Regions from separate parts of the Bacillus sp. SRL337 genome, predicted to be linked through region 1. Evidence: riboswitches for the same ligand, from Rfam matches in the RefSeq annotation. Region 1 holds a riboswitch; the other holds the start of a gene.
The links. A riboswitch is a leader RNA that binds a small molecule or an ion and turns the genes downstream of it on or off. The one in region 1 is predicted to bind lysine.
Positions count from the first base shown of each region.

Region 2: linked by a shared signal. The riboswitch ahead of AC4E8A_RS19330 (Na+/H+ antiporter NhaC family protein) and the one ahead of AC4E8A_RS17565 (aspartate kinase) in region 1 are both predicted to bind lysine.

Region 1 is NZ_OZ481793.1:3,453,531-3,459,660, reverse strand. Features, by position in the region: gene uvrC (excinuclease ABC subunit UvrC) at 549-2,321, shown strand; gene AC4E8A_RS17570 (hypothetical protein) at 2,393-2,542, opposite strand; lysine riboswitch at 2,786-2,964, shown strand; gene AC4E8A_RS17565 (aspartate kinase) at 3,229-4,473, shown strand; gene AC4E8A_RS17560 (YslB family protein) at 4,544-4,987, opposite strand; gene AC4E8A_RS17555 (succinate dehydrogenase cytochrome b558 subunit) at 5,489-6,097, shown strand.
Region 2 is NZ_OZ481793.1:3,819,863-3,825,992, reverse strand. Features, by position in the region: gene AC4E8A_RS19350 (bifunctional metallophosphatase/5'-nucleotidase) at 1-17, shown strand, start outside; gene AC4E8A_RS19345 (YunC family protein) at 75-377, shown strand; gene AC4E8A_RS19340 (HD-GYP domain-containing protein) at 846-1,958, shown strand; gene yunB (sporulation protein YunB) at 2,160-2,912, shown strand; lysine riboswitch at 3,032-3,224, shown strand; gene AC4E8A_RS19330 (Na+/H+ antiporter NhaC family protein) at 3,341-4,909, shown strand; gene AC4E8A_RS19325 (sodium-dependent transporter) at 5,199-6,130, shown strand, end outside.

The sequences.
Region 1 (6,130 bases):
TTCATGACGCCCCTTAATCCTTAAAGGGAAGGGAAAGTGGTCTTATAAAGCGTTCATGACGCCACTTAATCCTTAAAGGGACGGGAAAGTTGTCTTATAAAGCGTTCATGAGACACCCAAAGCGTTAAAGGAAAGGAAAAGTGGTCTTATAAAGCGCTCCTGAGACACCCTAATCCTTAAATGGACGGCAAACTGGTCTTATGAAGCTCTTATGAGACACCCTAATCCTTAAAGGGAAGGGAAAGTGGTCTTATAAAGCGTTCAAGCAACACCCTAATCCTTATATGGACGGCAAAATGGTCTTATAAAGCGCTCATGATCCGCTTTAATCGTTAATGAAACACCAAACGATTCTTGTTAATTTAGCGCGAAGACCGATTTTCAGCAAGATACATCGGTATTGTGAATCGGACAGTGAAATAATTGAATGGAGCTGTATCATTTTCCCAGCAGCCCTATAGTTGACCTTATTCGACTAATTGCCTATGATTATTGAAGAAGTTTACTGAATTCCGTTCATTTTTTTAGGAAGCAGGGGGTGAGAGTAAATGAACGAGGTCATATCAAATAAGCTTGCACTGCTGCCGGACCAGCCTGGTTGTTATCTGATGAAAGACAGGCAGGGAACAATCATCTACGTCGGAAAGGCAAAAGTGTTGAAAAATAGGGTAAGGTCTTACTTTACGGGCTCTCATGATGGAAAGACCCAGAGACTCGTCGGCGAGATTGAGGATTTTGAATATATTGTCACTGCTTCCAATTTGGAAGCGTTAATTCTAGAGTTGAACTTGATTAAGAAACATGATCCTAAATATAATGTCATGCTGAAGGATGATAAAAGCTATCCATTTATAAAACTTACAGCGGAAAGACATCCAAGACTCATTATTACCCGGAATGTAAAAAAAGATAAAGGGAAATATTTTGGGCCTTATCCGAATGCGGGGGCAGCAAACGAGACCAAGAAACTCCTTGATCGGATTTATCCACTGAGAAAATGTGATAATCTGCCTGACCGAGTCTGTCTGTACTATCACTTAGGCCAGTGTCTTGCACCGTGCGTGAATGAGGTAGAACCTGAAACGTATAAAAAGCTGACAGATGAAATTGCCCGCTTTCTAAATGGCGGTTATAAAGATATTAAGAAAGAACTGAATGAGAAGATGGCTGCGGCTGCAGAGAACCTTGAATTTGAACGGGCAAAGGAGTTCAGGGATCAAATTCAGCATATCGAAGCAACGATGGAGAAGCAGACCATGACCATGACGGATTTCACTGACAGGGACATTTTTGGGTTTGCAGTGGATAAAGGCTGGATGTGTGTCCAGGTATTTTTTATCCGCCAAGGAAAGCTGATTGAACGTGATGTATCTATGTTTCCGATATATGATGAGCCGACCGAGGAGTTTCTCACGTACATCGGGCAGTTCTATTCAAAGACCAATCATTTTAAGCCGAAAGAAATCAATCTTCCGGAAGGTATTAACGAGGCCATTGTTTCTGAACTTCTTGATGTCAAAACGACCCGGCCGCAAAGAGGCCAAAAAAGGCATCTCGTCCAACTGGCCGGCAAAAATGCAGAGATTGCGTTAAAGGAGAAGTTTTCTCTGATTGAAAGAGATGAGGAGAGGACGATTCTTGCAGTGGATAAGCTCGGGGAAGCTATGGGCATTTATACACCGCACCGCATTGAAGCGTTTGATAACTCCAACATCCAGGGAACCGACCCGGTTTCAGCGATGATTGTATTTCTTGACGGAAAGCCAGAAAAGAAAGAGTACCGCAAGTATAAAATCAAGTCTGTAAAAGGCCCTGATGATTATGATTCTATGCGCGAAGTGGTTAGAAGAAGGTATAGCAGAGTATTGAAAGAAGGTCTCCCGCTTCCGGATCTGATTGTCATCGATGGAGGAAAAGGGCAGATCAGTGCGGCAAAAGAAGTACTGGAGCTGGAATTGAACCTTGAAATTCCTGTTGCCGGACTTGCAAAAGATGATAAGCACCAGACCTCTGAATTGCTTTACGGGGACCCGCTTGAAATCGTTCCGCTGGAGAAAAGAAGCCAGGAGTTCTATCTTCTTCAGAGAATTCAGGATGAAGTCCACCGATTTGCTATAACATTTCATAGGCAGCTCCGCGGAAAAACCGCCTTTTCTTCCATACTTGATGAAGTGAGCGGCATCGGTCCGAAGAGGAAGAAGCAGCTGTTGAAAACTTTCGGATCCATGAAAAAAATGAAAGAAGCGTCCCGTGAGGATTTGACAGCAGCCGGATTGCCACCGGCAGCGGCTGAAGAACTTATGAAGAAATTGAAGGATTAATACGATTCTCCCCTTTCTCTCTTGAGGAGGGGTTTTATGAATCTTCTAGTTACCCTTTATAGACTTCCAGTTCATACATAAAAAGATAGGCAGGGGCAAAAGGTCTCAAGAATGGATGAATCTTCATTCAAGAAATTAATCGTTTGAAGAGATGAACAGAGCCGCTTCTCATGCATGAAAAAAGAATCAATCAGCATGATGCCGTAATAAGCATCATTCATACAAGAAAACCCCCATTATATGAATTTTTTTGTAAGAGAATGATATTCATTTTCCAAGGACGCTTTTCTTAGGAAAATGAGAAGTTTCAACGGCACCTTATCCCACTCTGATATAAAGAAAGGCCCTGCGGCCATTCAAGCCCCGCAATCCAGATACTTAGCAAATCACAAAATAATGATTGCCTCCCATTTTTTTCTGTGTTAAAATAAATGAAAATTTTATAAGTTATCACTTTATATACAAGTGGTGATAGAGGTGCGGACTTTCATCAGTAGATGCTTTGAGGAGTATGGGCTCTTATGACAGGTATTGAAAGGGGAATTCGCCGAAGCGGAAGCAGGCTCATGGCTGTTTTTGCTGGTTCTGCGTTTAAGAGATGCAGGATTGTCAAGATTAACAGTCTTGGAGAGCTATCTCACGTGGAACCTGCATAACTTTGCGATTTCACAGGCAATGAGATACTTATCTCATTGCCTTTTTTAATGAGGTTTGTTTTGCGTTCGACCGTTATTCTTGAACTTATATTTAAATAGGATGTTCGAAAAGCCTGGAAAAAAGCTCATGCCCTCATGGATCAAAGCATACATGCAGGTGCTCATGGCTCCACTTCCTTGGACTTCAGAAATCTCTTTTGGTCCTGCTTTTTGAACAAGCACTTAAACTAATGGGAAATGAGGACGAGAATGTGGGATTGATTGTTCAGAAATTTGGAGGCACCTCAGTTGGTGATATAGAGAGAATCAAGAATGTTGCCGGACGTGTCATTGATGAAAAAAAGAACGGCAATGATGTAGTGGTGGTCGTTTCTGCGATGGGGAAAACAACCGACGGGCTTGTGGATTTGGCCTTCCAGGCAGCTTCCAAGCCAAGTAAACGAGAGATGGATATGATTCTGACAACAGGAGAACAGGTTACGATTTCCCTATTGGCGATGGCGTTGCAGGATTCCGGATATGATGCGGTTTCCATGACTGGCTGGCAGGCCGGGATTGAAACTGAAGGCATTCATGGGAACGCCAGGATTACGAATATCAATACCGATAAAATCAATGGCAATTTATCTGAAGGCAGGATTATTGTGGTAGCAGGATTCCAAGGTTTAGCAGAAAGTCAGGAAATCACTACCTTAGGCCGTGGAGGTTCTGATACCACGGCGGTTGCGCTTGCCGCTGCCCTTAAAGCGGAAAGATGCGATATTTATACAGATGTAGATGGTGTTTATACATCTGATCCGCGTTATGTAAAAAAAGCACGGAAACTTGCATCCGTAGCTTATGATGAAATGCTTGAATTAGCTAATCTTGGTGCTGGTGTGCTTCACCCGCGCGCGGTGGAATTTGCAAAAAATTACGGTGTCCCGCTTTCGGTAAGATCTAGTTTAGAAAAGCTGGACGGAACCATTATTGAGGAGGAAGTGTCAATGGAAACAGGTTTGATCGTTCGAGGAGTAGCGTTTGAAGAAGAAGTTATCAGGATGACGGTGTTTGGGCTGCAAAATGAAATTACTAGTCTATCCTCGATCTTCACGACCCTTGCGAAACACCACATTAATGTCGATATCATTATTCAGAGTAAAACAGAGACAGAAAGCATCAATCTTTCATTTTCCATTAAAAGAGAGGACCTGGAGGAAACGATCGAGGTTCTGCAAAATAATCGTAAGGCGCTTGGTTTCAGTTCAATCGAGCATGAGAGCGGGCTTTCGAAGGTATCCATTGTCGGCTCCGGAATGATTTCCAACCCAGGTGTCGCTGCTCAAATGTTTGAAGTCCTGGCCAATAATGATATTCCGATCAAGATGGTCAGTACTTCTGAGATCAAGGTTTCGGCAGTGGTTGATGAATCGCAGATGTTGAAGGCTGCGGAAGTTCTTCATACCGAATTCAATCTGGATAAAGCAGAAAAGCCGCAAAAGGTATCAGTGAAATAAAGAACAAAAAGCTCCCCGAACCAGTAAACGTCCAGGGAGCTTTTTTATAGGTAACGCGCTGTATCAATGCTCAATCAATTGTATCCTTCAAATCACTGCGTACGATGATTTTTACGGTCTTCGATTTTTTATGGATTTCTTCGGCGGCTTCTGTTACCACCTTTTTCTGGTTCTGTACTTGTTCAGCAAGGAATCCTGCTTCCATTTTGAAAGAGATGTCCGTTTTTAACCCCAGCCTTCTCTCGACCCAGGGTCCGGACAAGGTGTAAATCTGTTCATCTTTTTTATCGTCAGCCAAGCTCAACTTTCCCCAACCGGCTTCAAGGAAAAATGCCTCCATTTCTTCCAATGAAACCAGCGGAAATTTACGTGCCAGTCCTTTGCCGCCCCAATACAGGATATCTGTTGTATGTTTGCCCAGGATCTCAGGCAGGAGTATATCCCTCATCAATTCATATCCGAACAGGGGGAAGGCTTCTATTTCCCTGTTCTTTTGTTCGCTGCCGCTTTCCAAATGTAATCCCCTCTTTCTATATGGCTCTCTCGCTCGTAGTAAGAGAGTTGTTATGTGATTATTTTCCACTGAATAGTTAAGATAATCCTATTGATGAAAACAGTTTTAAATATTTCCAGTGCATCAACAATCTTCTATTAATCTATTATAAACAAGGTAGGGGTAAAATATAAATCGGTAATTCAAAAATAGTATAGATGGAATGTTTTACCGAGATAATGATTCATTTGCCTTCCGAATCTTGATTTGTGTGATAACAGTGAGTCCGATCCCTGTTTCAGTAGTAAATCTCCCCTTGAAATATTATCAATATATTGAAAATATTTTTGCGGTATCATCAAAAATTATGTATCCGTTTTCTTGACGCACCTGCTACATGGGAGTAAAATGAACTTGTCACATTTTTGTTATAATATGAAAATTTGCAGAAGGTTCATACCTTAATTAGTATTGACGATTTTTTATTTTATGCATTTTTTCATCACTAAGGGGGGTATATCATTGGCTGGAAATCAAGAATTTAATTATCGCAGGCTGCATTCACTGCTAGGTGTCATTCCAGTTGGGATTTTCTTAATTCAGCACTTAGTAGTCAACCACTTTGCCACTCGCGGCGAAGAAGCATTTAATGATGCAGCACATTTTATGGAAAGTTTACCTTTCCGGATTGTATTAGAAACGTTCATCATCTTTCTTCCATTGTTGTTTCATGCTATTTATGGTTTATATATAGCTTTTACAGCAAAGAACAATGTAAGCAGGTATGGGTATTTCCGTAACTGGATGTTCCTTCTTCAACGTATATCCGGGGTTGTCACACTGATCTTCATCACGTGGCACGTTTGGGAAACAAGGGTAGCTGCTGCATTTGGTGCAGAAGTTAACTATCAAATGATGGAAAACATTCTTTCAAATCCATTCATGATGGCGTTCTACATGGTTGGTGTCATTTCTACTATCTTCCACTTTGCTAACGGTTTGTGGTCTTTCCTTGTGAGCTGGGGAATTACAGTTTCTCCTCGTTCTCAAGTCATCGCTACTTACGTTACAATCGGAATCTTCGTTGCTCTTTCCATAGTTGGAATCAGGGCGCTATATGCTTTTGTTTAATTTTACACACTATTAGATATTACTAGATTAGAA
Region 2 (6,130 bases), 370 kb from region 1:
CAGCAAATACTCCCTGATCTTTCACCTCTCATTCTCTTCTCTCATAACATAATAGGTGAAAGGAGAGGATGACATTGATGAATCTTTCCCCAATTGAAATAGAAGGTCACACTTTTCTTGCGGTATCAGTAGAGCTTCCAAAGACCAACCTGCTTGTCGTTACAAATGATAATGGATATATCATGTGCGGTGCCCTGGATGTTGGTTTGCTTAATGAGAAGCTTAAGGACAGAAAAATCATCGCTGGCAGAGCAGTGGGTGTCAAAACCATCCAGCAGTTGATTGAGGCCCCTTTGGAATCTGTAACGCATGAAGCAGAACAAATGGGCATTACAGCTGGTATGATCGGCAGGGATGCTTTGCTGAAAATGATATAAGTCAAAGCCTGGGCCAAGTAGGGTTCAGGCTTTTTTATGGGAAGAAATAAAGGTTTAGCCAGTGGATGATTAGGGTAAAGGCCACAAGGGTTTTTAACAAAGGCTGTTTTCGCCTATATTGTTGCTTCCGGAAAAATCCCAAAAGCCGGATTTTCCCCCTGCATACTACGTTTTTCGCTCTGAACGAAGAGAGAAGCTCTTTTCTCTCTTGCTAACCAGGGTTTTTTCCGGTTCATTGCTCCACTATCTTTCGGAAGTATTATCAACTAGCAACAACGTTTACGAAAAAGAGCGATTACCAAAACATAACCGTGTATTCCCGCTAGTCATAAAGAACGAATTTCTTTTGCAGGCATTAAAATCAGTTAATTTTGAAAATCGTTTGGTTGAAAATGCCTTTAAATGCATTATAATGAAGATATTAGTAAATCATGTCGAAAAATGATGGATAACACATAGGAGAATTCTATGAGATTTTTATCAACGAAAACGTTAAAATCTGGAATGGTCATGGCCACAACTGTTTACAATGGACAGGGGAAGGCTCTTATTAAGTCTGGCGTATCCGTGACGGAGCGGATGATCCATAGATTAATCGAAATGAATATCCAGTATGTGTACATAGAAGATGGATTATCTGTGGGCATCGAAGCTTCCGATTCAATCCCTGTTAAGGTAAGGCAGGAGGCCATCAATAAAATTGATTCGACCTTTACTCATTTGGAAAACAACTCAGTGTCGAGCAATCTGGTTGCATTGGAACAGAGTGCTTCCGGTTTCAAGGAAGTCATTGATACGATTCTCAATGAAATAAAAGGGAGCAAGGATCTGCTGACGCTGCTGACCGATGTTTTCGCATACGATTCGTATGTTTTCCATCATTCCTTCAATGTCACGCTCTATACACTGGCAATCGGGATTGAATTGGGTATGCCTCCAAAACAGCTTGATATGCTAGGACTTGGAGCGATCATGCATGATATCGGAAAGATGATGGTTCCGGAAGAAATCTTGATGAAACCTGGCAAACTGACATACGAAGAGTTCAAAGAAGTGGAAAAACATTCAGAGTACGGTTTTGATATTCTGAGGAAATTACATAATGTATCGCTGCTCGTGGCACATTGCGCTTTTCAGCATCATGAACGTCTGGATGGGTCGGGCTATCCGCGAGGCCTGAAAGGAGATGAAATCCATCCTTTTGCAAAAATCATTGCTGTTGCAGATGTCTTCGATGCATTGACATCCAATCGGGTCTATCGTAATGCAATGCTGCCCCATGAAGCTCTGGAAATTTTGTATGCAGGATCAGGGACTTTGTTTGATTCCAATGTCATCCAGGCATTCAAGAAATCCGTTGCCATTTATCCGAACGGGATGGTGGTTATCCTCAATGATGGACGAAGAGGTATTGTTGAAAGCCAGAATAAGGACCTTACCGACCGTCCCGTTCTGCGCATCATTGCGGAAGGCGGAGATCAGTTGACAGCCCCGTATACCTTGGATCTCAGTGTGAGCCTGGATGTGACCATCACTGGTTTCGATCCTGAGTTTGAGAGCAGATTGATGGAAGTCAATTAAATTAAGTTGCGCTAATCCTCTGCTTACAGGCATACATATAGCTTGTAAGGGGGGATTTTTTGGATTAGCCGTTTGCTAATCGCCTTATCACAAGCCGCTATAATAATGTAAAGCACGGGTTTAAGTGGATACCTCTTTGTCTTTTATAGATATAAACAATGTTCCTGCGGCATATGTTTGGTAATGAGAGAGGTGTTTAAATTGTTTAATAAAAGAAAACGAAAAGGTGCAACACCGCTGCCTCCAAGATATATATTCCTCATTTCGTTTGTTATTTTCATTTTGTTAACATCTCAAAGTTTATATATTATCAATAGAGGCATAGAACCGGCACTAATAGAAATTGCAGAAACAAGAACCCGGCAGATAGCGGCTCAAGCAATTAATGATGCGATTTCAAAGAAGATTTCTGAAGGAATTGATATTAATAAACTAATTGTAAAACATGAAACAAATGATGGTACTGCATATAGTTTTGACCCAGCTATCTATAATAGAGTGATTGCTGAATCAACGGAGAGAGTTCAACAATATTTAGATTATGTAGAGAGTGGGGAATTTGAAAAACTCCAATCATTTAAAGCTGGAGTTGATTTTGATTATGAAGAAAGCAAGGAAAAAAAGGGGATCGTTTATTATGTCCCTTTAGGTTTAGCAACCAAAAATACATTACTTTCAAATTTGGGGCCGCAAGTACCGGTTCAATTTGAAATCATTGGGGATGTTCAATCCAACGTAGAAACAGCTGCAAAGGAGTTAGGAATTAATAATACTTATATGGAAGTATATATTAATATTTCAGTTGAAATGAATGTGATCATACCCAGGCGTACAGAAACAATAGTGATTAAAAACAAGATTAAAGTCGGCGATTTATTTATCCCGGGGAAAGTTCCGGAATTTTATAATGGATCAGGCGGCAGTGTTTCACCCTCTTTAGAACTTCAACCTTGATGAGAAGATTTTGTTTTTTAATGGTAGGATGAAGCCATAGATCAATTTTTTCTTGTCAGCAACACAGTTACCTGTTATAGTAAGTGAGTGAATTTAATATTTACTACAATCATCTAATCCGATGGGGTAGAGGCTGCACATATTCATCAGTAAACCGAGTAAGGATGACACCTGTGATCTTGAGTTGAAAGGGGATATGTGCCGAAGCAGGACGCGATTGGTCAGAATCTTTTCTGCTGGGGTTACCTTGAATAAGGGTAACACTGTCATTATACGTCTTAATACAGATTATAATGGGGAGCTACAGATCGAGATGGAGAAATGACTATATTACGAAAGGTAATAATAGGATTCTCTATTATTACCTTTTTTTATTTTCTTCTATCATTCTGCAATTGTTCCCTCCCTATCACTATAGGAGGAGAAAAATGGAAAACACAATCTTTTCTTTATTACCACCCCTTTTAGCTATTTTAATGGTCATCCTTACTAGACGAGTGCTATTGTCCCTCGGGGTCGGAATCATCTCGGCAGCATTGCTTCTTGCCGAATTCTCTATTACTGAAACACTCACAATCATCTGGGATTCTTTTAAAGGGATCTTTGTGGATGGCGGCGAATTGAACACCTGGAATGTCTATATCATCCTGTTCTTGCTGATCCTGGGTGTCATTACAGCTTTTGTCAACATATCAGGAGGAAGCAGGGCTTTTGGTGAATGGGCACTGAAACGTGTGAAAACAAGAGCCGGCGCTCAACTATTGACTGCTGTTTTAGGCATCATCATTTTCATTGATGATTATTTCAACGCATTGGCAGTCGGACAGGTCTCAAGGCCGATTACGGACCGCCATAAGATTTCGAGAGCTAAATTAGCTTATCTTATTGATTCTACATCTGCTCCAATCTGCGTCATTTCGCCAATTTCAAGCTGGGGAGCATTTATCATCGCTCTTATCGGAGGGATTTTAGCCGACCATGCCATAACCGGATATACCGCATTCTCAGCATTCATTCAAATCATTCCGATGAACCTTTATGTTCTGGCAGCGATTGGACTTGTATTCATCACTTCATATAGAGGTATCGACTTTGGGAAAATGCGTGAACATGAGCTTCGCGCCATCAATACAGGAGAGGTTTATGATCCTGAAAAAGATATTCCAGGTGAATTGAAAAATGACCTCCCTGTAAGTGAAAAAGGAACAGTCGGTGACTTAATCTGGCCGATCATCGCCTTGATCATCGGAACTGTCAGCGCCATGATCTGGACAGGATATAAGGCCGTTGAAGGAGAGGCATCCCTTCTGGCGATCTTTGAAAACACCGATGTCTCCACTTCCTTGGTGTATGGCGGATTGTTCGGGCTTGTCATCTCACTGATCTTCTTCTTCAGACAAATGTCCAAATCTGCAGCACTGGATGGAAAAGCCTTGGGGCTCGGCTTTATCGAAGGCATCAAATCCATGCTTCCAGCTGTATACATCCTCATTTTTGCCTGGTCGATCGTAACGTTGATCGGATCACTGCAAACAGGAGAATACCTTGCTGGCCTTGTAGAGCAATCCAATCTGAATATCGGTCTGCTTCCAGTTCTGATGTTCATCGTGGCCGGGCTTATGGCCTTTGCGACGGGTACGTCTTGGGGCTCATTCGGAATCCTGCTCCCGATTGCCGGTGAAATCGCAGCTGCAACCGACGTGAGCATCTTGTTGCCTGCCATGGCGGCTGTACTTGCCGGTTCCGTCTTCGGGGATCACTGTTCTCCGATTTCAGACACATCCATTCTGTCTTCTACTGGTGCGGGAAGCAATCATATTGACCATGTCATTACGCAGCTTCCTTATGCATTAACAGGTGCTGCCATTGCAGCAGTCGGCTTCCTTGCCCTCGGATTGACAGGCAGCACCCTCATCGGCCTTGCCGTCACAATCATCCTGCTTGTGCTGTTCGCTGTCTTTGGTAAAAGGACAGAAACCACAGTTCAGAATAATTAAATGAATTCCAAAAGAGAGGTAACTTTGACAGCGAAGTTGCCTCTTTTTTTATTTGCCGTTTTATGTTGGAAGCCGCTGTATACCAAAAATGGTTCAACATATTCCTCGAACATTATAGTGATATACTTTTTGAGTTTTCACATTGGCTTTATCCAACTGCTTAAGGAAAATAAAAATGAAAAGGTAAATAATACTTTGACATTCGCCCTGATACTAGCTATACTGTTTTTAGATTATCCAAATAATCTGAAAATACTAAAGATTAAAAACGTATTCGGGGGGAGTTATTATGGAAAATCGTGCACAATGGGGTACGAGGGCCGGATTTATTCTGGCAGCGGTCGGTTCAGCAATCGGCTTAGGAAACATTTGGCGTTTCCCTGCAGTAGCTTATGAGAACGGCGGAGGGGCATTTTTCATTCCTTATTTATTTGCTTTGCTTACTGCGGGTATTCCACTGTTGGTCCTTGAATTCACTCTTGGGCATAAGTACAGGGGATCTGCTCCATTGTCCTTTTTCCGGATGAGCCGGAAATCCGAATGGGTCGGCTGGTGGGCGGTATTTGTTGCATTTGTCATTTCCACCTACTATGCGGTCATCATCGCTTGGGCAATGTCCTACAGTGTGTTCGCGTTTAACCTCAGCTGGGGAGATGATACAGCAAACTTCCTCATTGGTGATTACTTACAGAGAACTGTAGATCCAGGCCAGACAGGAAGCCTTGTAACTGGCGTATTCGTTCCATTGATCCTTGTCTGGGTCATTACGCTTGGTGTCCTGTTCAAAGGTGTTAAAAAAGGAATCGAGGTAGCCAACAAGATTTTTATTCCGGCACTTGTTATCCTTTTCTTGATTATCGTTGTTCGTGCTGTAACTTTGCCAGGAGCACTGGACGGATTGGAAGCATTCTTCAAACCAAACTTTGACATGATTCTGGAGCCGAGTGTATGGATGGCAGCTTATGGTCAAATCTTCTTTAGTTTATCCATTGCATTCGCTATCATGATAACGTATTCGAGTTATCTTCCTAAAAAATCTGATATCACCAATAATGCATTCATCACTGGCTTCAGTAACTCCGGTTTTGAATTGCTTGCCGGTATTGGTGTATTCGCAGCACTTGGTTTTATGGCCAATGCTCAAGGGGTATCGGTGCAGGAAGTTGTGGAGGGCGGGGTCGGCCTTGCCTTTATCGTTTTCCCGCAGATCATTAATGAATT